Regions from separate parts of the Sulfurovum xiamenensis genome, predicted to be linked through region 1. Evidence: riboswitches for the same ligand, from Rfam matches in the RefSeq annotation. Region 1 holds a riboswitch; each other region holds the start of a gene.
What was found. Region 1 has a riboswitch for cyclic di-GMP ahead of PF327_RS09540 (PAS domain-containing protein). Riboswitches for the same ligand answer to the same signal wherever they lie in the genome.
Positions count from the first base shown of each region.

Region 1 (7,857 bases):
TCTTTAGCTCACTTTGAGATTTGTCTATTTTGGTTTTGTATACAGCTTCGTTTTTTCTATAGAACTCCAGTTCTTCCAAAGTCTCATCAAATTTCTTTTCCAGTGCTGTAAATTCATCGCTCACTTTACTTGGTATATCTTTCGTCTCTGGAGCTACGACAGGCTTAGTATCAGAAACAACTTTATTCTCTTTAGTGTCATCTGTAAATGCGATGATCTCTTCTTTTTCCATCTTTTCGCACACTACCAATTTCGTCAATAGTGGCATAAATGATTTCAGTATAGATTCATCTTTTCTGGTAAAGATCTTTTTTTGCTTTAAGCCTCTCCATATACGTAATACCCCTATGACCCGCTTACCCTTTATAATAGGGAAGATCATTAAAGCTTTTACTTTTAACTCTAGGGGATTATCTATTTCAGGAGTATAATACTTATCACTGGTACTATGATTCGAAATCACAGAAGACTTACCAGTGATGGCTTGTTTTGTTAGACTTGGTACTAAAGAAACAGCTTCTTGATCGCCACTTTCAATTAAGTGCAGCATTTCATTCTTATCATCATATGCCCAAAGCTTTACAACCTCGGCATTGAAAAGTGACTCAAATTGCTTTTCTATTTGTTCTATATAGTTTAAATCTTTTGACTCAACATATTTATTTAAAGTGTTAGCCATCGTTTTAAAATTCGACTTTAAATCACCTTGCATTCTCTTCCTTATTCTCTATATTCATTTCTCTTGAGGCAGTGTTGTGCGTATCTGTTTTGGCATATAGTACTTAAACTGTTTAGGTTGTATGAAAAAATCTATTTCACCGCACTTTTCACTGATATCATTCCACGAGTCTATATTTAGATTGATTGCCAATACCCCCAACGTAGGGAGTTTAGAGAAATTTGTCTCTATCAAAAAATTTGCGAATTCAGTCAACTCCGGGTTATGTCCCACTAAAAATATCGTTTCATAGCTGTCATCTTGAAGGGTCAATATATTCATTAGCGTTTCAGGACGCGAATTATAAAGTTCCTCCATATAATGGATCCTACCTTCATAACCGATCTTTTTACCTAGTTGATCCGCCGTAGTCTGTGCTCTGAGTGCTAAACTAGATAAAATAAGATCCGGTTTCAACCTCTGAAGAGACATATATGAACTGATCGTATCAAGGTCTTTATGACCTTTTTTTTTCAATCCTCTCTCAAAGTCACTAAGCGACCCATCACTCCAGTCTGATTTTGCATGCCGTATAAGATATAATGTTTTGATGCTCCACTCCTATGCTCTATTTTAATACAAAACCAAACCTAAACCTTTTTAGACTTGATTTCATATTAGGATGCGGTAGACCATAAATGAGCTTACAGCTCATTCATGGCTTTAGACATGCTTTGTACAGTCTTCTCCATAATCATTTTTCCAAGGGCTACATTCCCGTCATCCCTAAAAATGGCAAACGTTGTAAGTTTGGAAAAATTGTCTCCGCCTGCATCTCCAGAACTATTGATAAGGAAAACATGTCCATCTTCCGTTCTAGACTCTACCAAAGAGGCATCAGCAAACCCCACGTCCAAAGAAGATTCAGAGATCATTCTAAATGCATCATTAAAGATACTTGCTGAATATGCGATATCTACACTTGTGTTCTCTTCATCCATATAAAGTGTTTCACCAGAAAAGTTCAATACTGCAGATCCTAAATATCCGTTTACAGAACGTAATTTTTTCATTGATTGGTCAAATTCGATCATTGTCTATCCTTCTATTAACTGTTTTGAATTTTTTGCATGGTTTCGTTGAATGTAGCTAAGCTTCCGTCATGATCTTTTAAAAATGCTTCTAAGAGTGCCAAAGATGCATCCATGCCACCGTTCTCTTCTGCAGCAAGCAACTCTTTATATAAAGGTTCGATCACAGATCTTGCAGATGCGGACATCCCTCTTCTGGTTGAAACATAATTTCTGAATGATTTATCTGGGTTTGTAGCAACTTTTATATGTGCGAATACCCAATAAAACCCTCCATCTTTAGAGAGATTTTTCACAAATGCTTTGACATCATTCCCTGCTTTGAGACTATCCCATAAATATTTGAAAATAATTTTTGGCATATCCGGGTGACGTACAATTGAATGCGGTTTGTCTAAAAGTTCTGCTTGTGTATAGCCTGCTAATTTAAAAAATATCGGATTTGCATAGGTGATATTACCTTCTGCATCTCCTTTTGAAACAACAATATCAACACTTTTAACTTCGTGTTCTAGATCTATTGGTTTCATGCTCATAAGATAACTCCTTGTAAAAATATAATGCTGACCTTTATCGGCACAGAGGTTGAAAACAATATAACTGAATGAAAAAGAATAGTAAGAATCTATGGTAACCTGGCGATCTCAAAAATAAGACCCATGGCTTTCTGCCCCTATCTCACAATAGGTTTAGCTTTTTCAATGAAGGTATATGAGCGCGAAGTATATAGCTACCTATCTTTTCAAATACTTAATAATTGCAGTATTTATGATAAATTGAGTGATTTTATTATAATTAATATTATTGAAAATATTTGAGGATAATCATGAATTATATTGATGATTTAACGTGCGATTTAAAGCGTCTTTAAAGTAGATATTAGGAGGAGGATTTTTAATGATAAATAGCGATTAAATGGACCCTTTATGTCATCAATTATATAAAAGATACGACTCAGAACCACATTTTTTTTATCAAAATGATCAATGCGAACATATAAAGTGCTAAAAGTGCCATCTTATGATGTTTCGAAGTCACATGATCTTTAAGCCAGATACCCATAGCTACACCGATCAGTGAAGCTACAGCGACCATCAAACCATTGTTAAAGTCTATCGTCCCGCTGCTCAATCGGCTTATCATCCCGGCTACCGAAGAGAAGACTACAAAGAACAACCCTGCACTGACCGCTTTTTTTATAGGGTAATGCAATACTCCTACTAGAAGAGGTGTGAGTATAATAGACCCCCCGATACCCAGTGTAATGGAAAATATCCCAATGCCAAGACCAATACTAAAAAGCAAGGCTTTATTCAATGTTTTACTCTTTCCATCATCCTCATGATGCTGTGAGAAAAAAAGTCGGAACAGAGCAAATATTAACAGCCCAAGAAAGAGAAACTGCAGGATGATATCTGAGATATAGTGTGTGACATACCCGCCGATGTATCCACCTATAAAGCCTCCAAATCCGACAAAGATCCCCTCACCGATGATCAAAGAACCTTTTCTGAAGTTAAGAAATGAGCCGTAAATAGAGCTAAAGACCATTTGAATGATGGAGATACCGATGGCATCTTTAGTATCAAAACCAAGCACTAAAAGTATAGGTACAAGGATCATTCCTCCACCTATACCAAAAAAGCCTGACATCGTACCGATAAAAATACCGACGAATATAAGTTCTATCATCATTTCCTCTGCTCCAAAAATTAAGTTGGAAGTATAACATTTTTCATCATGTTTACACTAATCTCGCTATACTTAGCGTATAGTATAGTAACGACATAGACAGATGTTTGAGTCTCTATCAAACTTCATGCAAAAAAGGCTGAGAAAAAAATGCTTCTATCACTGCTCTCATCTCTTCTGGATCTTCTATACGATTCACATCATTTCTAAATGCAGAAGCACCTTGATAACCCGCTTTTGAGTAGGAATGAAGGTTTTTTCTAAAAATGATCGCTCCATACTTATCATAATGTTTGATCATTTGGTCAAAATGTTCTAAAACGACCTCTTTGATGAGTTCGGAAGTGGGCTCTTCCATGCCCTCTTTGATCTGTTTGAATATCCATGGCTTGCCTACCGCTGCACGTCCTATCATGATGCCGTCTGCACCTGTATGTTCCAGTACCCATTTCGCTTTGGCAGGAGAATCTATATCACCGTTGGCAATGACTGGTATCGAGACGGTTTCTTTTACCTCCCCTATCGCATCATAATCTACTGCTGCTTTGTATCTGCCTGCCCTGGTTCTTCCATGTACAGCGATGTAGTCTGCACCGGATTCCTGGCATATATGTGCTATCTCTTTATGGTTTTTTTCATTAAATCCCAAACGGAACTTGACTGAAGTATACTCTTTGTTGGAGTATTTTTTGATCGTTTCTATCACTTTACCCATTTGGGGCAGATCTGTAAGCAGGGATGATCCCTGAAGATTATTCACTACTTTGGGTGCGGGACAGCCACAATTGAGATCGATCGTCGTAATACCATCTATGGCATTGATAATTTCCACCGCGCGCTTAATGACATCCAGATCAGAACCCGCTATTTGGATAGCATAGGGGTCTTCTATCGGACTCTTCTCCAACATACGAAATGTTTTCTTTGAGTTATGGACCAAGGCATTAGAGCTTATCATCTCTGAAATGGTCAGGTCGACACCGAATTTCTTGACAACGGAACGAAAAGGGAGATCCGTAAAGCCCGCTAGAGGGGCTAAGACGTAAAGGGGTTTAGTAAAGTCTAGTTTCATTACAAACGGTTTGTATATCGATAATATCTTCTAATGTATATTTGGTGTGCTCTTGTTTGAGTTCCCAGAGTGCTCTGAACTTCATAAATTCGTGGTCTTCTTGTTCATTCAAGTAGGTTGCGACTTGCTCCAATAATTCATATTCGAACAGAAGATAAAGGTAAGCATTTTGTGCCTTAGGGTTTTCAAGTTGATACCCTCTGAAAATTGTCAAGTTCTCATCTGGATTAAAATATTTTTTAGTCACTGAAGCGATTTTAATATAGTCTTGACAACCCATATCAAGTGCCTCTACAAACTCTGAAAGTATCTCAGGTGTAAATTCAAGTCTGTTTTCTTCAGTCACTCTCTCAAGCATGGTAAAAAAGCTTTTCGTATCAAAAACCTTTACATATTTTCTGGCTTTTATAAAGTTCTCTTTGCGGGCAAACAAATCAAGTGCTTTAGCTTTTACTACCTCAGGATATTGTGTTGCAGCTTTGAGTACATCTTCAATGAATTTATCATCAGATTGTAGACGGTTCAGATAATTCTGTGTCAAAATTGGGTTATTCGTACCAAAGACTTTACTCATTTTTTCTTCTTTCAAGTCGACATACTCACCATTTTTTATTTTCTGTATGATATTGACAACACGTGTAAGTCTTGGTGTTAAACCTTCTATAGTATCAGTAATGCCGAGGGATGCTTTACCTAAAAGTGATGCAGAGCTTCTCACTGCATCCAAGCCATACTTTTGTTCTTTTGGCTCATTGATCAGTGACCAGTACAAAGCATCTTCTAAAGTACTGGCATCTTTTTGCCATTTTTTAAGTATAAAATAATTTTTTAAACCATAAATAAACATATGTAACAGAGTAAAGATGAATAAAAGCAGCATAGGTAGAACTATCCATACTGCTACTGGAAAACTAAAATTGATTCCCATCAATTCCATCGCATAATGGTCCGGGTTAACCGTATAAGTAAACGCAGCAATCACTGCCATAAGCGCAAAAGTAACAAAAATATACAGAGCAAGTCTCATTTTATCCCCTTATTTATATAAGCGACGCAAATAGCGTAAAGCTATATATCCACGTAAACACTCTATTCCCTTTATCAGAGAGTTCACCTAAGCTGTTACTTTAAAATAGGAAATCTATTTCGTCTCTTTTTCAGTGATCTCTCGACATGTTATACAAAAACGTGCAAAGTTCTTTACTTCTAGACGTCGTCTGCCTATAGGATCCTCACACATTTCACATATACCGAAAACTCCTGCTTTTATTTTATCTAAAGCAAGTTCAATTTCGTTTAATTCTTTGCGTTGTTGTACTAAAATTGCACTATCTATCACAGCTTCTGCAGAAGCAGCTGCAAAATCACCTTCATCGTTCAACTCAAGTTCTCTCATTCCTTCTAACTCAAGGCTAGTACCTCTAAGGTTTTTTTCTATCTGTACTCTTCTGTCTAGCAATTTATTTTGAAATTCATTTAACTCTGTTTCTGTTAACATTTAATGTTGTCCTATTTATGATATGGGTGATTATGATTAATGGTCAAACCTCTAAAGATCTGTTCCATCAATACAACTTTCACAAGTTTATGTGAAAGCGTAATTTTACCAAATGATATTGAATTATTACATTTAGTTAAAAAATCCCTCTCAAAGCCGTATGCACCGCCAATAAAGAGGTTCACCTGAACGCTATCCTTAAGCAAATTTGCAAATTCATGACTATCTACTTCTTTCGAAGAGGGATCTAACGCTATATTTATACCAGAATCCAAATACTTTTCCAGTGCTTTAGTGTATGATTTTTGAGCAGCTTCAGGTGAAATATCCTGTGCCTTGGCTATTTCTTTGTCAAATACTTCGATGACTTCTACTTTTGCAAAAGGTTTAGCAATCTTTTTATAATGCTCTATCAAACCGGCATAGAGGTTATCTTTTCCTTTTTTATCGATAATGATGACATTGATCTTCATAGGAATACTCTTTCATTTTAGATGTATTTTTCATAATATTTTTGGTATTGTACACTATAGAGTTAAAAGGAGAAGTATGGATCGTATATTATTTGTATGCTTAGGAAACATCTGTCGCAGTCCTCTAGCACATGGTGTAGCGGAGCATATCGTCAACACTAAAGGACTTGAACTTTTCATCGATTCAGCCGGGACAAGTGATTGGCATAAGGGGGAAGCACCCTGTGAACACTCTATTAAGGTTGCGAAGCAGTACAATATTGATATCAGTCAACAACATTCCCGTCCTATAATACAAGAGGACATCACATCATTTAACTATATTGTAGCCATGGATAAACAGAACAAATCCGATTTGGAAGCCTTTGGATTTAGCAATGTCTATCTTTTAGGTGACTTTGGAGACTATCAGGGGGGAGATGTCCCTGATCCTTACTTCTTTGAAGGATTTGAAGGGTTTGATCATGTCTACAATATGGTTTCCGTATGTGTAGAAGATTTTATGGAAAAGGTAGAAAATGGAAGCCTCTGATTACTGTATCATCACGACTACTACAGATTCTCAAGAGAATGCCGATCTCATCACACGTCTACTCTTGGAAAAGAAACTGGTTGCCTGTGTACAATCTACAACCATACAAAGCGCGTACCATTGGGAAGGAAAAATCATGCAGTCTGAAGAGATACACCTTCAGATGAAAACCAGAAGATCCCTCTTTGAAACAATTCAAACAGAGATCGAGCAGCTGCATACCTATGACCTGCCTGAGATCATCATGGTATCCATGGCAGGTGGAAACCTAGACTACCTTCAATGGATCGAAGAGGAAACCACGAACATTCAATCTCTTTGATAATAAGAGATCATAGAAGCTTTTTGGATCGTATGTTTGTTGATCATAAAACCCACCACTGCACTTTTACTCTCTGCTTTTACAGGTAAACTCTCAACATCCAAAGCATGTATCGTAAAGACATAACGGTGTGCTTTGTCTCCCTGTGGCGGACAGGCCCCGCCAAAACCTGCATGACCATAATCAGTCGTTGTTTCCAATGCACCTTTTGGGAGTGTTTTTTTCGCTGAAGCATCTGCAGAGATCTTATGGGTACCCGCTGGAATGTTCACGATCAACCAGTGCCACCATCCGCTGCCCGTAGGTGCATCAGGATCATACACAGTGAGCGCAAAACTTTTTGTACCTTTGGGTGCATGACTCCAGTGCAGTTCCGGAGAGATATTTTGACCATTACACCCAAACCCATCAAACTCCTGAGCTTTCACCAGCTGTCCTTTGAGCGTCTCACTCTCCAAAGTAAAACTCTCGGCCTCTAAAAATGAGCCTAGTATCATCACTATCCATAGATATCGCATC
Region 1 is NZ_JAQIBC010000008.1:37,020-44,876, forward strand. Features, by position in the region: gene PF327_RS09525 (GAF domain-containing protein) at 1-712, opposite strand, end outside; gene PF327_RS09530 (SixA phosphatase family protein) at 734-1,270, opposite strand; gene PF327_RS09535 (hypothetical protein) at 1,363-1,752, opposite strand; gene PF327_RS09540 (PAS domain-containing protein) at 1,767-2,285, opposite strand; cyclic di-GMP riboswitch class I at 2,376-2,453, opposite strand; gene PF327_RS09545 (sulfite exporter TauE/SafE family protein) at 2,704-3,444, opposite strand; gene PF327_RS09550 (tRNA dihydrouridine synthase) at 3,560-4,513, opposite strand; gene PF327_RS09555 (hypothetical protein) at 4,494-5,540, opposite strand; gene dksA (RNA polymerase-binding protein DksA) at 5,655-6,011, opposite strand; gene PF327_RS09565 (23S rRNA (pseudouridine(1915)-N(3))-methyltransferase RlmH) at 6,023-6,484, opposite strand; gene PF327_RS09570 (low molecular weight protein-tyrosine-phosphatase) at 6,561-7,016, shown strand; gene cutA (divalent-cation tolerance protein CutA) at 7,003-7,338, shown strand; gene PF327_RS09580 (YbhB/YbcL family Raf kinase inhibitor-like protein) at 7,326-7,856, opposite strand.

Region 2 (7,857 bases), on a different contig from region 1:
GGTATATCATCCATACGCGAATCATTCATGATGAATTTAAAAGCATCCCATCCGATCTCTCCCTGACCTAACGAATCGTGCCTATCAACCCTTGAACCCAACTTTGGTTTAGAGTCATTGATATGCATACCCATGAGATACTCTCTTCCTACTACTTTATCAAAAGCGTTCCATGTTTCATCATAGGTTTCCTTGGTACGAATATCATATCCTGCTGTAAACATATGACAGGTATCGATACAAACACCTACACGTCTTTTATCCTCTACCTTATCTATGATATGTGCCAAATGTTCAAACTTATACCCAAGATTAGATCCCTGACCTGCCGTATTTTCTATGACCAGTTTTACATTGGAATCTTTGGTCGCTTCTATGGCTCTATTTAATGATTCTGCTATGACATCAAGACACTGCAACTCTGCATGTATGAGCTTGTCATGATACTCGGGGTCTTTTTTAGGGATCTTTGTCAAATGAGAACCTGGGTGGAAGTTAAGCCTGTCAAGTCCTAAAATACGGCAACGTTCCAACTCATCAATAAAGGCTTCTCTAGATTTCTCAAGTTTTTCTACTTCCGGGTGCCCCAGATTGATGAGGTATGAGTCATGCGGTAAAATATGTTTCGGCAGTATCCCGGATTTTTCAAGATTTTGATGAAATGCATCAATGGTTTTTGTTTCTAACGGTTTCGCAACCCACTGTCTTTGATTTTTCGTAAAAAGTGCAAATGCTTTGGCCCCTATAGCCATAGCATTTAACGGTGCATTATCCACACCTCCACTTGCACTTACATGTGCTCCGACAAATTTTGTCATCTTTGTACCTTAATATTGTTTTTTCACTTGTATAAGTATAGAATTGATTGTATCACGGAAAATAATCTGCTGGTTTAAAACACTATAATCGATATTATATTTATCCTTTTTTACGATCTTCTGTGTAAACCCGTCACCCTTTTTTTCTAGTCCCATCCCATGAAACAGAGCTCTTCCTCTGAATATATTTTCCAATAAGTCTTCCGGGTACATTGCACTTAAGACTTTTTGGTTGAAATCACGTTTTCCCATACACTCTAGCAGACTCATACATACCGAAGTTTCAGATATTTCCAGGGACATCAATGCCTGTCCGGCACCATAGATCTCTATTTTGATCTCTTCCTCATTCTCATAGATGAACCCCATATCGGCATACTTGAAAGTAGGTGTTTTGAACATGATATAGGCAGAATTTTGCTGCACATACTCTTTAGATGCACAGGCACTCAAAAGAAAACCCATGATAAAAATCGAAAAAGTTCTTTTAAAATTCATCTTTTTTTCCTTATTTTAGATAAATTATACACTATCTTAAGAGATTTTTAAGCACCCTATCTATATAATGCCATCCACAAGTTACAGATGGCCCCATCGTCTAGCGGTTAGGATCCATGGTTTTCATCCATGTTACCGGAGTTCGAGTCTCCGTGGGGTCACCATTTTTAACTTGTAACAACTCAATATAATGTGGCCCCATCGTCTAGCGGTTAGGATCCATGGTTTTCATCCATGTTACCGGAGTTCGAGTCTCCGTGGGGTCACCATTTTTAACTTGTAACAACTCAATATAATGTGGCCCCATCGTCTAGCGGTTAGGATCCATGGTTTTCATCCATGTTACCGGAGTTCGAGTCTCCGTGGGGTCACCATTTTTAACTTGTAACAACTCAATATAATGTGGCCCCATCGTCTAGCGGTTAGGATCCATGGTTTTCATCCATGTTACCGGAGTTCGAGTCTCCGTGGGGTCACCATCTATTCACACTATTATCTTCAATTTTATGCAAATCCTGTTCTCATACAAATTACATAGAGCCTTGATATCTCTCTAGACCTCTTACATCATCAAAAGCATTCAGGGTTTTCTTATTTTTAGCTTCTAAGAAGAGGGTTTCAAACGCGTCATCCTGTACAGGTTCTGAGAAATAATACCCCTGTAAAATATCGCATTTTTGATCTACAATGAACTTGCGCTGCTCTTCGTTCTCAATCCCCTCTGCAACGATCTTCAACTTGAGATTTTTAGCTATCGTAAAGATCGTTTCAACAAAGCATTTATCTTCCTCATCTTCAAGATGGTGTAATTCAGAGATGAATGACTTGTCGATCTTGATCTCATTGATAGGTAACTGTCGAAGATAACTTAAAGAGGAGTACCCTGTTCCAAAGTCATCCATTGAAAAACGAATACCGTAATTTTGAAGGACCTTCATGTTTCTGATCAGTTTTGTGATATCTTCTGCAACAGAGGTCTCTGTGATCTCAAAGATGATCTTTGACCGTTGTGCCTTGGTAAGATAGGTGTCACAAAGATATTTCACATCATTGATAAATTGATAATGAAAGAGTTGCCTCATACTGACGTTAATAGACATTTGTTCTAACACAATACCCTTTTCATCCCACTTTTTAAATGTGATAAAGGCCTCTTTTAATATATAGTATCCCAACTCTATGATGAATCCTGTTTTTTCAGAGATTGGTATAAACTCAGTCGGGCTCACCTCTCCCAACGTTTCATTATCCCAGCGGGAAAGCACTTCACAACCGATAATTTCATTCTCAGGGCTGTACTGTGGCTGGTAGGTCAATGTTATTTCATTCCTTTGAAGTGAGAAATGTAACAAGCGTTCTATTTCAAGTTTCCATTCGACATGTTTTGCAAGTGTATCATTGAAGAAGATAATGCCATTCCTTCCCTTTCCTTTAGCCTCATACATGGCGATATCCGCTTCTTTGATAAAATTACTGGCTTCCATTTTGGGATCACTGATAATACTCACACCGATACTGGCACTGATGTATAAAGAATGCTCTTCAATATGGTAACTTTCTCTGATCGATGTCAGTAACTCCTCGGAAAACTGAGATGCATTATGAAGACACTCCTGTTCCGTTGCAAATGAAGCACTGAGAATACAAAACTCATCTCCGCCCAGACGGGATACAAAATTTTGATGCTTTTTACTAAGCACGCGCATACGGTCTGCTGCTTGACAAAGCAACACATCCCCGATATCATGGCCCAAAGTATCATTAATGGTCTTAAAATGATCAAGATCGATCAATAACAGATAAATATGCTGATGATCATGTTTTTGGCTTTTCATGGCGTCATTAAGCAGTTCGATAAAATAGCGTCTATTCCCCAGTGTCGTTAAAGCATCATGATAGGCCTGGAATTGACTTTTAATAAGATAATTAAAGGTATTGTGCGCAGCATAGAGCAAAACACCACCTAAAACGATGGTAAAAAATGCCAATAGATAACTATAGAACTCACTTACAAAGATAAAATAGAGGGTCAAAGGCAGCATAAGCGTGACCAAAGTAAACACAGCCAGCTTTTTTTGTGAGGCCAAAATGGTCGCAGAGACAACAGTAACCCCCAATTGTGTTGCTATGGCCACATAATGTAACTCTATATCACTACGTGATGTATATATCAGAAACATAATCGTCCAAACAGAGAAATAACTGAATAAAAAGTATCTCAGTTGCCCAAGCCACTGTTCTTTTTGTTGCATATTAAGATCATTCTCTAAAAAGCTCCTATGTAATCTATATCCCCAAAAAGAGAGTAACAGTACAAAACAAAACCATAAAAGTTCAGGAAACAAAGAAGAAGAATAGAGCCATCCGATATAAAGATAGCCTATACCGGTACCGGCAAATAATGCGATCACCACAAGTATCTGTTTGTGCATAAAATCATAAAAGTGCATATTGTCGAGCATAGCATACCTTGAAATCGTTCTGTATGAGTTTTTATACTGATTGTGTGACCTGGCGATCTTTTCATCCACATCTATAAAATAGAGTATGCAAGACCCATGGCTTTCTGGCCCCGTCTCACGACAGGTGTAGCTTTTTTACAAAAGTATCATATATTATAAATCATTTACATTAAACTAATATGATAATTCTAAACATAATCCATTATATTTACTTATGTTACTTTTTTCAGTAGTAAAAATGTTACAATCATTGAATGTATAATCCATTTTAGCCGATGTATAGCTGGCTGGATAGATCGTATTGGTTATTTAAATGAAGTTTGGTGGAGCATAACGGGATCGAACCGATGACCTCTTCGCTGCCAGCGAAGCGCTCTCCCAGCTGAGCTAATGCCCCAAAGATGTGAAACATAGGATTCTAGCACAAGATAGATATATTTTTACCTATCTTGTAAATTTTTTACGAACGTTCTGTGATTTCAAGCAGATGGTACCCAAATTGTGTTTTTACCGGACCATGTACGACACCTACCTCATCATTAAACACGACTCTGTCGAACTCCGGTACCATTTGTCCCTGACCAAATCTTCCCAGTTCTCCACCTCTTGCGCCTGAAGGACACGTGGAATTCTGCTTCGCTGCTTCTTCAAAGGTAATCTCCCCTGCATTTATCTTCTCTTTGAGTTCCCTACAGAGTGCTTCGTCATTGACCAATATGTGTCTTGCTGATGCTGTTGCCATTATTATCTCCTTGCTTTTGATTGAATCTGCATCGTTTATATACTATTTGTCCTTGATTTCAAGTAAAATAATCATATCCCCGCTTCAAAAGCAACCAATTCACCTTTTTTCAATCTAGGTATGATATCGGTTCTTATCTTACGTATGAGAAAACTCTTTTTCTCAAATGGTATCTGTTGTGAACTTGCGATACTTTTTAATTTCAAATCATAATGCTTGATGAGAAAATTGCGCAGTACACTGTTGAGTTCCTCTTCATTCATGACTTCCAGACTATCATCTACACTGAGCCCTACCAGTCCGGGATGTTCACTCTCTCCATTGATAAGTGCCGTAAACAGTTCGGCATAGGTACCGAACATCTCTATATCCATGACACTGAGCACATTATCTATAAGGTTAGGATTTTCAATGAGTGTCTTTAAGATACTCAAGTGCGCCACATCATCTCTTTTTTGTGTAAAACTCTCTCTTGCTCTGGCTACATTGGTCTCTTTACCAAAAAGTGAAGGAGCTATGCCCACCAATGTCGCTGCCATAGGAATGTACGCATCTTTGATGATCTGGCTAAGTGTATCAAGATACTGTTTCACTGCACCAAAAGCGGCTTCTTTTGCTCTAGGATCATTTAAATTATACATCGAAACGATCATCTCCAGTACAAAAGGGATCAACGGTTTGGCATTACGAAGCAGCTTCGCTACGGTCTCACTCTGCCCCTTGGCTATGAGATCCGCAGGGTCCTGCCCATCAGGAAAGAGTACGACCCCACCGTCAAAACCTGCCACTGACAACATCTGGGCCGATTTCAGTGCTGCAGCTACACCTGCCTTATCTCCATCATAAGCCAGGATCACTTTTGGATCTCCTTTACGCAATAGAGGCAAATGCTCAGGTGTCAGTGCAGTTCCCATCCCGGCGACCGCTTCTTTAAAACCTGCTTGATGGAACATCACGACATCCAAATACCCCTCACACACAATGATCTTTTTATTCTTATAGATGCTCTCTTTTGCCAAGTGATACCCATAAAGGAGTCTCGACTTATTAAACAGTTTAGTTTGAGGGGAGTTAATGTACTTTGCAGGATGGTTCGAAATGGTCCTGCCACCAAACCCTACCAAAGAGCCACTTGTAGAATAGATAGGGAAAGTGATCCTTTCCACCAAACGTGCATAGTAACCATTGCCGTTTTCATTTTGGGCGATGATCCCTGCCTCAGCTGCCTTAGGCAAAGGAAGCAGAGCCCTTTGTAGAAACTGTATCACTTCCCCTCCGCTTGGTACATACCCTATCTCAAACGTTTCAATGGAGTTTTGGGATATTCCCCTGTCAAGCAGATACTTCATCGCTGTTTCATTATGATTGAGATTTTTCACATACCATTGACCTACGGCTTCAAGTACACGTTTTGCATCAGAGTAATCCGAGCTTCCTTTGGTATATGTCAATGAAAAGTTATGCATGGAAGCAAGCTTCTCTATCGCTTCAGGATAGGAAAGTTTTTCTAACTCCATCACAAATTTAATGCTGTCTCCCCCTACGCCACAACCAAAACAGTGGTAGATCTGTTTACTTGGGCTGACAACAAAAGAAGGGGTTTTTTCTCCATGAAAAGGACAGTTTGCTTTGTAGTTTGCTCCCGCTTTACGTAACTCTATATAGCTACCAATCACATCTACAATGTCAATACTGTTTTTTAAGGATTCTATCGAGGCATTATCTATCATTCTAAAATTATATCTAATTAGATATAATTTAAGGACGTAAACAGAGTAAAGCGTCTACAACTGATTATTTAAATCTTTTCTTCATTGCTCTGTTTCTCATAAGGATTATTTTGGAACATATATTACCTGCGTATAATGACCCTCTTTTCAGCATTATGCTTATTGTGGTGATCTCTCTTATCATTGCCCTCGTTACCTATGGCTGGGGGTTGCATAAACAGCAAAAAGAGGAAGGGAACCTGCTCAAGTTCTTGGAAAAGTTTGACACTGCCGAGTGTGCCTTGGAAACAGCGGACATGCCTTTTGAACCGCATATGCTTAAACCACTTACCCTTCTGGCAAAAGCATTTGAAAATGCCGGAGAGTACCACAAAGCCATTAGTATTTATCTTTTCCTTATTAAAAACATTACCCATGATTCAGGGAAAATAGAACTGATGGAACGTCTGGGCAGTACTTATCTTCATGCAGGATTCATGGAACGGTCACAGTCCATTTACACAGAAGTTTTACGCAAGAAACCCCGTAATGTGCAAGCCCTTTATGAACTGGGGATCGTGTATGAGATCATGCAAAAATACGATAAAGCTAAAGAGGTCTTAGGCCCTCTAAATATGTTGGGAGAAGATACAACATCACTGGAACAATTCCTGGATCTTTCAGAGCTCCTTGCAAATAAGACCTTGGCCATACCGGAGAAAGTAGAGAGACTCGAACAATTATTAAAAGAGGCCCCAAGCCTCTATAGACATATCATCAAAGCGCTTTTACTGCTTGATACCAAAAGTGCCTGGGAGAGCATTGATCCCAAACGTATCAAAGAGCTTCTTGACGTCCTTTGGTTCTTACCAAATTCACAACTCGATTTAGATATAATCACATCAAATAAACAGCTGCAAACACTTTACTATGCGAAAGGGTATCTACAGAACCCCGCAAAACAAAGTGGTATTTTCAGTGTGGATATGTTAGCGACGGCTAGAGAAAATGGGTTTGAAGAGGGAGATCTGATCTTCTCCTACCTCTGTCAAAAATGTAAACAGAGTTTCCCTGTCTCTTTCAAACGATGTCCTAATTGTATGGCTATAAATACGGTTAAAGTTGAGGAAAAAATTGCAAAATCAAGCCCGAAAACAGATTACTCTTTACTCTGATGGTTCCAGTCTGGGAAATCCCGGACCTGGAGGGTACGGAGGTATCCTGGAATTCAAGGGTGTGCGTAAAGAGTACTTTGGCGGAGATGCACATACCACCAACAACCGCATGGAACTTCAAGCTGTCATAGAGGGGCTGAAGCTTCTTAAAGAACCTTGTGATGTAGAGATCATCTCTGACAGTTCCTATGTGATCAAAGCTATCAATGAATGGTTGGATGGCTGGGTACGCAAGAACTTTTCCAAAGTGAAGAATGTAGACCTATGGAAAGAGTATCTTGAAATATCAAGCCCGCACACTATACGCGGTACATGGGTCAGAGGGCACAATGGTCATCCTGAAAATGAACGTTGCGACGAACTGGCACGTAACGAAGCAGAAAGAATAAAATTAACACTATAGGAGAAATTTATGAATGATTACAGTCAACTGGAAGAACGACTGAACTATAC
Region 2 is NZ_JAQIBC010000001.1:589,907-597,763, forward strand. Features, by position in the region: gene nfo (deoxyribonuclease IV) at 1-818, opposite strand, end outside; gene PF327_RS03030 (hypothetical protein) at 828-1,316, opposite strand; tRNA gene PF327_RS03035 (tRNA-Glu) at 1,406-1,480, shown strand; tRNA gene PF327_RS03040 (tRNA-Glu) at 1,511-1,585, shown strand; tRNA gene PF327_RS03045 (tRNA-Glu) at 1,616-1,690, shown strand; tRNA gene PF327_RS03050 (tRNA-Glu) at 1,721-1,795, shown strand; gene PF327_RS03055 (EAL domain-containing protein) at 1,847-3,778, opposite strand; cyclic di-GMP riboswitch class I at 3,819-3,919, opposite strand; tRNA gene PF327_RS03060 (tRNA-Ala) at 4,100-4,175, opposite strand; gene PF327_RS03065 (peptidylprolyl isomerase) at 4,239-4,541, opposite strand; gene dnaG (DNA primase) at 4,592-6,250, opposite strand; gene PF327_RS03075 (tetratricopeptide repeat protein) at 6,361-7,404, shown strand; gene rnhA (ribonuclease HI) at 7,364-7,807, shown strand; gene rnc (ribonuclease III) at 7,817-7,857, shown strand, end outside.
Region 2: another riboswitch for cyclic di-GMP. It lies ahead of PF327_RS03055 (EAL domain-containing protein); the one in region 1 lies ahead of PF327_RS09540 (PAS domain-containing protein).

Region 3 (7,857 bases), on a different contig from region 1:
CTCTTTGCCGCCCATTTGCGAACCATATTCATCTGCAGCATACTCATTATGGCGGCTAACATAGGACATAAACGGCGTAAAGACAAAACTCACAAGCGGTAACAACAACATCAACATCGCGATTTGGACACCTGCCTCAGGAATCACACCCATCTGTGTAAAGAGTGCATCCGGTAAATGGCCAAAGAGATAAAATGCGATAAAAAGAAGTACACCCATCAACCCTATATTTTTCCAGATATCCCCATGAGAGAAATGACCCAATTCATGCCCCAGTACGGCAAGGAGTTCTTTAGTGTTAAGCTTTTCCAACAATGTATCGAAAAGAACCACACGTTTACTCTTACCCAATCCACCGAAAAATGCATTCAAACGACTGTCACGTTTAGAAGCATCCATCACAAAGATACCGTCACTTTTAAGTCCGGCCTGACCCATCATTGCCGTAATTTTTTCTTTGAGTTCCCCCTCCTCGAGCGGAGAGAACTTATTAAACAGGGCCATGAAGGTGGGAGCCAAAAGATTTGCCAGCACTGCTACGGTGAACATGGCTGCAAATCCCCAAATCCACCATGTGGCATAATTCTCTATGATCCAGGATAAAAGTGCAAAAACCGCACCGCCCAGAATGAAAAACAACAGGCTTGTTTTGATCATATCTATCATATACATTTTCGCCGTCATTTTATTAAATCCAAACGCTTCATCTATTTTGAACTTTTGGTAGAGTTCAAAAGGAAGTCCTATGACATAATTGACTATAACAAAACCGAACAGGAACACAACGGCCTGCATGATGTTACCTTCTACTTGAACCAGTGTTGAGAGCCAGGCAAAACCTCCAAATACCCACCAGATAAATACCAGATAATCTACAAAATCACTCACAAGAGAAAGTTTTCCGTTCGCCACTGCATAGTTTCCTGCTGTGAGGTATTTGTCTGCCGGCATCAGTACAGGCGTTTTTCTTTTTTCTTCATTGATATACCCTATCTGCATAGCAGAGATATAGAGTTTCATAAAGGTGTAGAGAGAGTAAAAGATAATAATGGTTTCCAGCATAGATTTCCTTGGTATATAATGGTGAAATATACCAAATCAAGCCTTAAAAGCCACTCTATTTGCTATAATTGCAACAATCTATCATAAGGAACCATTTTGGCACTCATCGACCTCTTTGACATCAAAAAACAATATGACATCAAGCTGCTTCTCAATGGGGTTGATTTCCACCTGGATGAGGGAGAACGTGTCACTATCGTGGGTCAAAACGGCTGTGGAAAATCTACACTGATGAAGATAATCATGGGAGAAGAAGAACCTACTGACGGGAAAAGGGTAGTGAACAGTTCGATACAGGTAGAGATGCTCGCACAACAGCCCCACTTCGATCCAGCTCTTTCAGTTAGAGAAGCGATATTCAATGAACTGACTGAACTCAAAGAAGCCAAAGAAGCATATGATACACTGAGTCTCAAAGTGGCGGAAGATTTTGAAAATGAAGAGCTGCTCACACAACTGGAAAAAGTCTCCTCTTTTCTGGACCATCACAATGCCTGGAACCTTGATGACAAGATCGAACGTGTCATGCAGGAGTTTCAGCTCAAAGCCTATGAGGATCGCCCCGTAGTCTCGCTTTCCGGAGGTGAACAGCGTCGTGTAGCCCTGGCATCTCTCATACTTAAAAAACCCGATGTACTACTTCTTGATGAACCGACCAACCACCTTGATGTCTATATGGTCGAATTCTTGGAGGAGATGCTTCTTAAGGGAAATTTCACCCTACTCTTTATCTCACACGACAGGCATTTCATCGATACTGTAGCCACACGTGTGGTAGAAGTGGATAACCAGCAACTTGTCAGTTATACGGGCGGTTATATGAGTTACCTCGAACAAAAAGAGGCACGTATGCATGCTTTGAAAAAGGGGCATGAGAACCTTCTTAGACTGCTGAAACAGGAAGAAGCCTGGCTTAGAAAAGGGGTAAGGGCTAGAGAAAAGCGTAATCAGGGACGTAAAAAACGTGTCTTTGAGCTTCGTGATGAAGCGAAGAAAAACCCTACACTCATTCGAAAGATGATGGTAGAACTTGAACGTGAGAAAAAACATTTCAACCGTGATGAAGGGGTATCGAGAAAAAAAATGCTTTTTGAACTTGAAAATATCTCATACTCGGTTCCGGGGAAAAAACTCATAGAGAACTTTACGACACGTATCCTTCAGAAAGATAAAATAGCCATTGTCGGTATCAATGGTGCGGGAAAATCTACACTATTGAAACTGATGCTTGGACGGATCAAACCCCAAAGCGGACTCATCAAGCAGGGAGACTTTTCCATAGGTTATTTTGACCAACACAGAGAGATGCTTGACAATGAAAAAACACTGATCGAGACTTTTTGCCCTGACGGGGGAGACCACATAGAAGTACAGGGTGTCAATCTTCATGTCTACGGCTACCTTAAATCGTTTCTTTTTCCCAAAGAGTTCCTGGCTAAAAAAGTCGGCATGCTCTCTGGCGGAGAGAAAAACCGTGTGGCATTGGCATTGCTCTTGACTAAAAAAGTGGATTGTCTCATCCTGGATGAACCTACCAATGACCTGGACATCCAGACCATTAATATCCTAGAAGAGAAACTTATCAACTTTCCAGGTGCCATACTCTTTGTCTCACATGACCGTTACTTCATAGACAAAATCGCTTCTAAACTCTTTATCTTTAAAGGAAATGGTGTGGTTGAAGAGTCTTATCAGACCTATACGGAGTACCTGGAGATAGAAAAAGAGATGAAAGAGCTTGATACGCTCGAACAAGAGGTCAAGACCTCTGAAAAAAAAGAGGTACCGGTCACTGTCAAAAAACAGACAAAACTGAGTTATAAAGAGCAAAGGGATTATGATACCCTGCCTGATGAGATCGAAGCTCTGGAACAGCAGATAGCTGCGCTTAATGCATGTTTACAGGATCCGGAGTGTTATCAGGAAAAAGGTTTGACTGCACTGAGTGAGGAACTGAGTAAACTTGAGAAGGTGTATGAAGAAAAAAGTGACAGATATCTGGAAGTTTTGGAAATTTTTGAGTCTCTTTAATTACCAGTATACCATGACACTGCGTCTTCCCCAACGTAGCGCTCTCCTTTTATCAAGCCCCATATAGATGTCGATACGCTTTTGGTAGCGTTTATTCATTTTGTCGCGTACCGTATAGTAACCAGGTAAACCACCGATACGGACTTTTGTCCCATTACGCATGCCATATTTTTTTATCATATCTCTGGAAACTGCAATGATCTTCATACCCGGACGCAGACGATTATTCCATGCTGCCAGGAAAGGTGTCTCATCTGTTTGTCCCACATGCGACGTATACGCAGTGGCGGTGACACGAAGCCTTTTCTCTGTTTTTAGATGTGCCAGTATATGAGGAAGTGGAAGTCTGATCATTCTACCTGTACGTATGATCGCATTGCTTTTGATCTTATTAAATTGCATCAAATCTTCAGGTTCAAGATCAAACTTTTTGGCAATGGAAATGATCGTATCTCCCTCCCTGATGAAGTAATTGCCAGAAGAGACTGCATCAATCCTCTTTTGTTCAAAGGGGAGTTTTAGTTTCTGTCCGATACGCAGAGGAGATTGGATCCGAATACCGTTCATTTTTGCGATCTCTTGTGTTGTTAAGCCAAATTTCTTTGCGATCTTACTCAGTGCATCGCCACTTACAACCCTGTACTTACCGTAAATAATTTGAGGTTTCTCAGGCACTTCAGCTATGATTGTTTCTACAAGTTCTCTTTCTATACGGGGAGGGGCTTCACAAGTCTCTATCTCTTCTATCTTATCATCAAGTATGACTTGGGCGATGGGTTCTTCTGTTTCTGTATACTTTGTAAATGCTTTTTCACTTCCCTTAAAACGTACAGACTCTTGGACTTTTACATGCCGTTCTATCATATCCTCTACGGAAACCACTTTGAGAAAACGCTTTTTTTCAGGAACAGGTAACGTTTTTGCCCTGATCAATTTTTTCCTATTCACATCATAAATGATCTCTTTAGCTTTAAGAAATTTCGCCCCGTAAGGGTTACACGTGGTCATACCAGCGGTGACAACCCTGCAGTCTATCATCGACTTTGCAGCGGCTGTTTCCAGACATAGATAGGATAGTAAAAAAAATCTCAAGTGATTTCTGGACATTACGTTATGCTAAACTATAAAAAGTTTAACATCTCTCCTTTAATGGACTCTTTTTCAACGATGACCGAATGGATCACAGGTTTCTCGAACAGCCCGTTTATCATAGGCGGTACAGATACACCTGCATGTTCACTCACCCATTTCAGTGCTTCTACATCATCTTTGACCTCATGTCCCAGTGATTTTGAAACAGACGGACTGAACTTGGTCCATTCTGCAGTCGAGTAGACCACCGTTTTGAGATCTTTTTCTCTTAATGTTTTATAGGCTCTCATACATGTGGCTGTATGCGGGTCCATAATGTACCCTTTTTTTGCATATTCGCCTACCACAGCTTCACACTCTTCATCATCTGAGAAAGAGGCATCAAAATCTTCACGCAACAGTGCGAGTTCATCTGTGCTCAACTGGTACTTGCCGTCTTTGGCCAATCCTTCCATCAATTCTTTGGTACGTGCTGCACCGAATTTATCAAACATAATACGTTCAACATTAGAACTTTTCAAAATATCCATAGCCGGTGATTCTGTCTGTATGAGTGTACGTGTTGTAAGATCATACGACCCCTTGGTGATCCAATCTGTCAGAATATTATTGATATTGGATGAGATAAGGATCTTTTCTATCGGTAAACCTGCTTTTTTTGCATAATAGGCACCTAAAGCATTCCCGAAGTTACCACTAGGAACAACCAGATAGATCTTCTCACCCATTTGGATGCTCTGCTTACGTACCAACTCCAGGTAGGAGTGGATATGGTAAATGATCTGGAAGATAATACGCCCGAAGTTTACAGAGTTTGCTGCTGAAAGTTTGATATTTCTCTCTTCCAATTCAGCCTTAAAGTCATCAGAGGCAAGCAGATCTTTGAGAGTATTCTGCGTATCGTCGAAATTACCTTTCACACCGATCACTTTCAGATTTGAAGCATCTTCTGTAACCATTTGCAGTCTTTGAACATCGGATGTACCCCCATCCGGGTAAAGACATGCTACCTGCACACCTTCCTGATCTTTAAAGGTTTCGAGTGTGGCAGGACCGGTATCTCCGCTTGTCGCTGCCATGATAAGATAGTGTTCACCCCTTTTTTGCGCCAATTTACTTAACACATACCCAAAAGGTTGTAAAGCCATATCTTTAAAGGCTCTTGTAGGACCATGGTAGAGCTCAGAGACAAAGCAGTCATCTTCGATCTGGGAAAGCGGTACAGGATTTGAAGGATCATCAAATGCATCATATCTTTTTAACGCTTCTACCAGTACTTCTTTTTCAATATCTATACCAAATTGTTCCAAAAAATCCAATGCCAATGTTTTATAATGGCTGGAGAGATGCCCCTCTAGGTATTCTCTATCTAACGTTGGGAGTTCTTTGGGTACATATAACCCACCAAAACTAGCACTTGGGCTGAGTATTGCTTCTGAAAATGGTACAGATGAAGGTTTCTGTCCGTCATTTCCGCGTGTCTCAATAAATTGCATCTATATTATCCTATGTTTATATGAATGATAATTATAGCTAAATAAGCTAAGGATTATAAGAAATTAGGGGGAATAAAATCTGAAGTAAACTCAAGTATCTAGTATCTATTTGCCCTACAATAATAGGAGAAGAATGATTTAGGGAAAAGAATGTCAACTAATAAAATCATAGAGACAAACAAACACTAAAATACTCAGGTAATAGAAGAAATGAAACTTTCTAATAGATAGAATGAGTTTATATCTCTATTGGTAGTCTGGCGATCTACGTGAGACCCATAACTTTCCGTACCCACCTCGCGATGAACTTGGCTTTTTCAATACAGTATAACCGTATGAAAGAATTATAACACACTTACCTAAGAGAAAGAACTTAAATTCTAAAAAAAATTTAAAAATTTATAATTTTTTATTGTTTTTCTCATTTAACCTATACAATTTATTGCTCTAGAGTTCGATACAGGTCCCTACACCAGAACTGGTCAAAATTTCCAGAAGCAATGAGTGCTCTACGCGACCATCGATGATGTGTGCTTTTTTGACACCACCACGCAATGCTTCTATACAGGCATCCACTTTAGGTACCATACCCCCTTGTATCGTTCCGTCTTCTTTGAGGGCTTCGGTTTTTTCTATACTCAGATTGGTGATCAGCTGCATCTCTTTATCTAACACACCAGGCGTGTCCGTCAAGAACAGTACTTTTCTTGCTTTCAAGGCTACGGCTATTTTGCTTGCTGCAAGGTCCGCATTGATATTGAATCCAGGATGTCCCATCGTACTGCTTCCCGCGATAGGAGCGATCACAGGTATCGCACCGTCCTCAATGATATTATTGACGATCTCAGGATTGACATGTTCGATCATACCCGTATAACCGAACTTTTCAAAATCTTTAGGGATCCCCTTTAAAAAACCGCCATCTTTTCCAGAGATCCCGATCGCTTTAGACCCATGATTATCAAGCAGGGATACGATCTCTTTGTTGATCTCTCCGCTCAATACCATCTCAGCGATACGCATCACCTCTTTAGTCGTTACACGCTGTCCATCGATAAATGTGGTATCTACCCCTAAATTGGCAAGAAGATCTGTGATACTTTTACCTCCACCATGTACGATAATAGGTTTCATTCCTACAAGGTGCAAAAGTACAATATCCTGTGCAAACTGTTCTTTTAATGCATCACTCGTTTGGGCAGAACCACCATACTTGATCACTATTTTTTCATTGGAAAACTTTTTGATAAACGGTAAAGCCTCAAGCAGCGTTTTTACAACATTGATATTATTTTTCATTCTGGATATCCCTTTATATATTCATCTACCTGAGTAAAGATAGTCTCTTGAATCTGTAATTTTAACTTCATTTCAGAGATAGGTAACTTAAAATCCTGCATTTTTACCGCATCTTTTTGCGTTACAAGAAGACTCTGTGCTGCATAGTCAGATAGGAGCATTTTCAGTTTTTCTTCCTCAAAATAGGCATGGTCTTCCAAATAGACTTTATGGACCACTCCCTCAGGCAGATAGGCATCAAGTCTATGTGGATGTGAGATGGCCGTTACCAATATCATTCTAGGTTGAAGATTTTCAAACACCACTTTTCGATGAAATGTCTTTCCCTCTTTTGCCACGATATCTGCGTACATTTTATTAAACCAGAATTCTCTAAATGCCCCTGCAGGGAAAGGGAGATAGTTTTTGATCTGTTCGGGTTCAAGTACAATATCAAATTTTTTTATCCCGACACGGTTAAATCCATCATCCAAAATGATACACTTTGCACCTCTTTCTTTGGCAAGCTCTATGGCTAAGGCCCTATCTTCACTGACGATCACACTTGTATGAGGCAATGACTGTGCCATTAACATAGGTTCATCTCCACTCTGTGTCACATCAACAAGTATCCTACCCTTAGAGCTGACCTCGACCAGCCCTTTACTTTTACGGCCATACCCGCGGGAGATGATCACTGCATCTTCAAGGCGTGTAGCAAGTGCTATAGTAAAAGGTGTTTTCCCGCTCCCCCCAACGATAAGATTCCCTATAGAGATAATGGGGATGCCGAAGTCTTTTGGGGAAATGACCACTCTGCGCAGAGACATGATGGTTCCATAGATGAGTGAGAGAGGAAACAGAAGGAGAATCAAAGGGTAATGATACCACTTTGGTA
Region 3 is NZ_JAQIBC010000006.1:69,855-77,711, forward strand. Features, by position in the region: gene PF327_RS08785 (M48 family metallopeptidase) at 1-1,062, opposite strand, end outside; gene abc-f (ribosomal protection-like ABC-F family protein) at 1,159-3,093, shown strand; gene PF327_RS08795 (3D domain-containing protein) at 3,094-4,200, opposite strand; gene thrC (threonine synthase) at 4,215-5,681, opposite strand; cyclic di-GMP riboswitch class I at 5,930-6,004, opposite strand; gene argB (acetylglutamate kinase) at 6,129-6,980, opposite strand; gene PF327_RS08810 (tetraacyldisaccharide 4'-kinase) at 6,977-7,857, opposite strand, start outside.
Region 3: another riboswitch for cyclic di-GMP. It lies ahead of thrC (threonine synthase); the one in region 1 lies ahead of PF327_RS09540 (PAS domain-containing protein).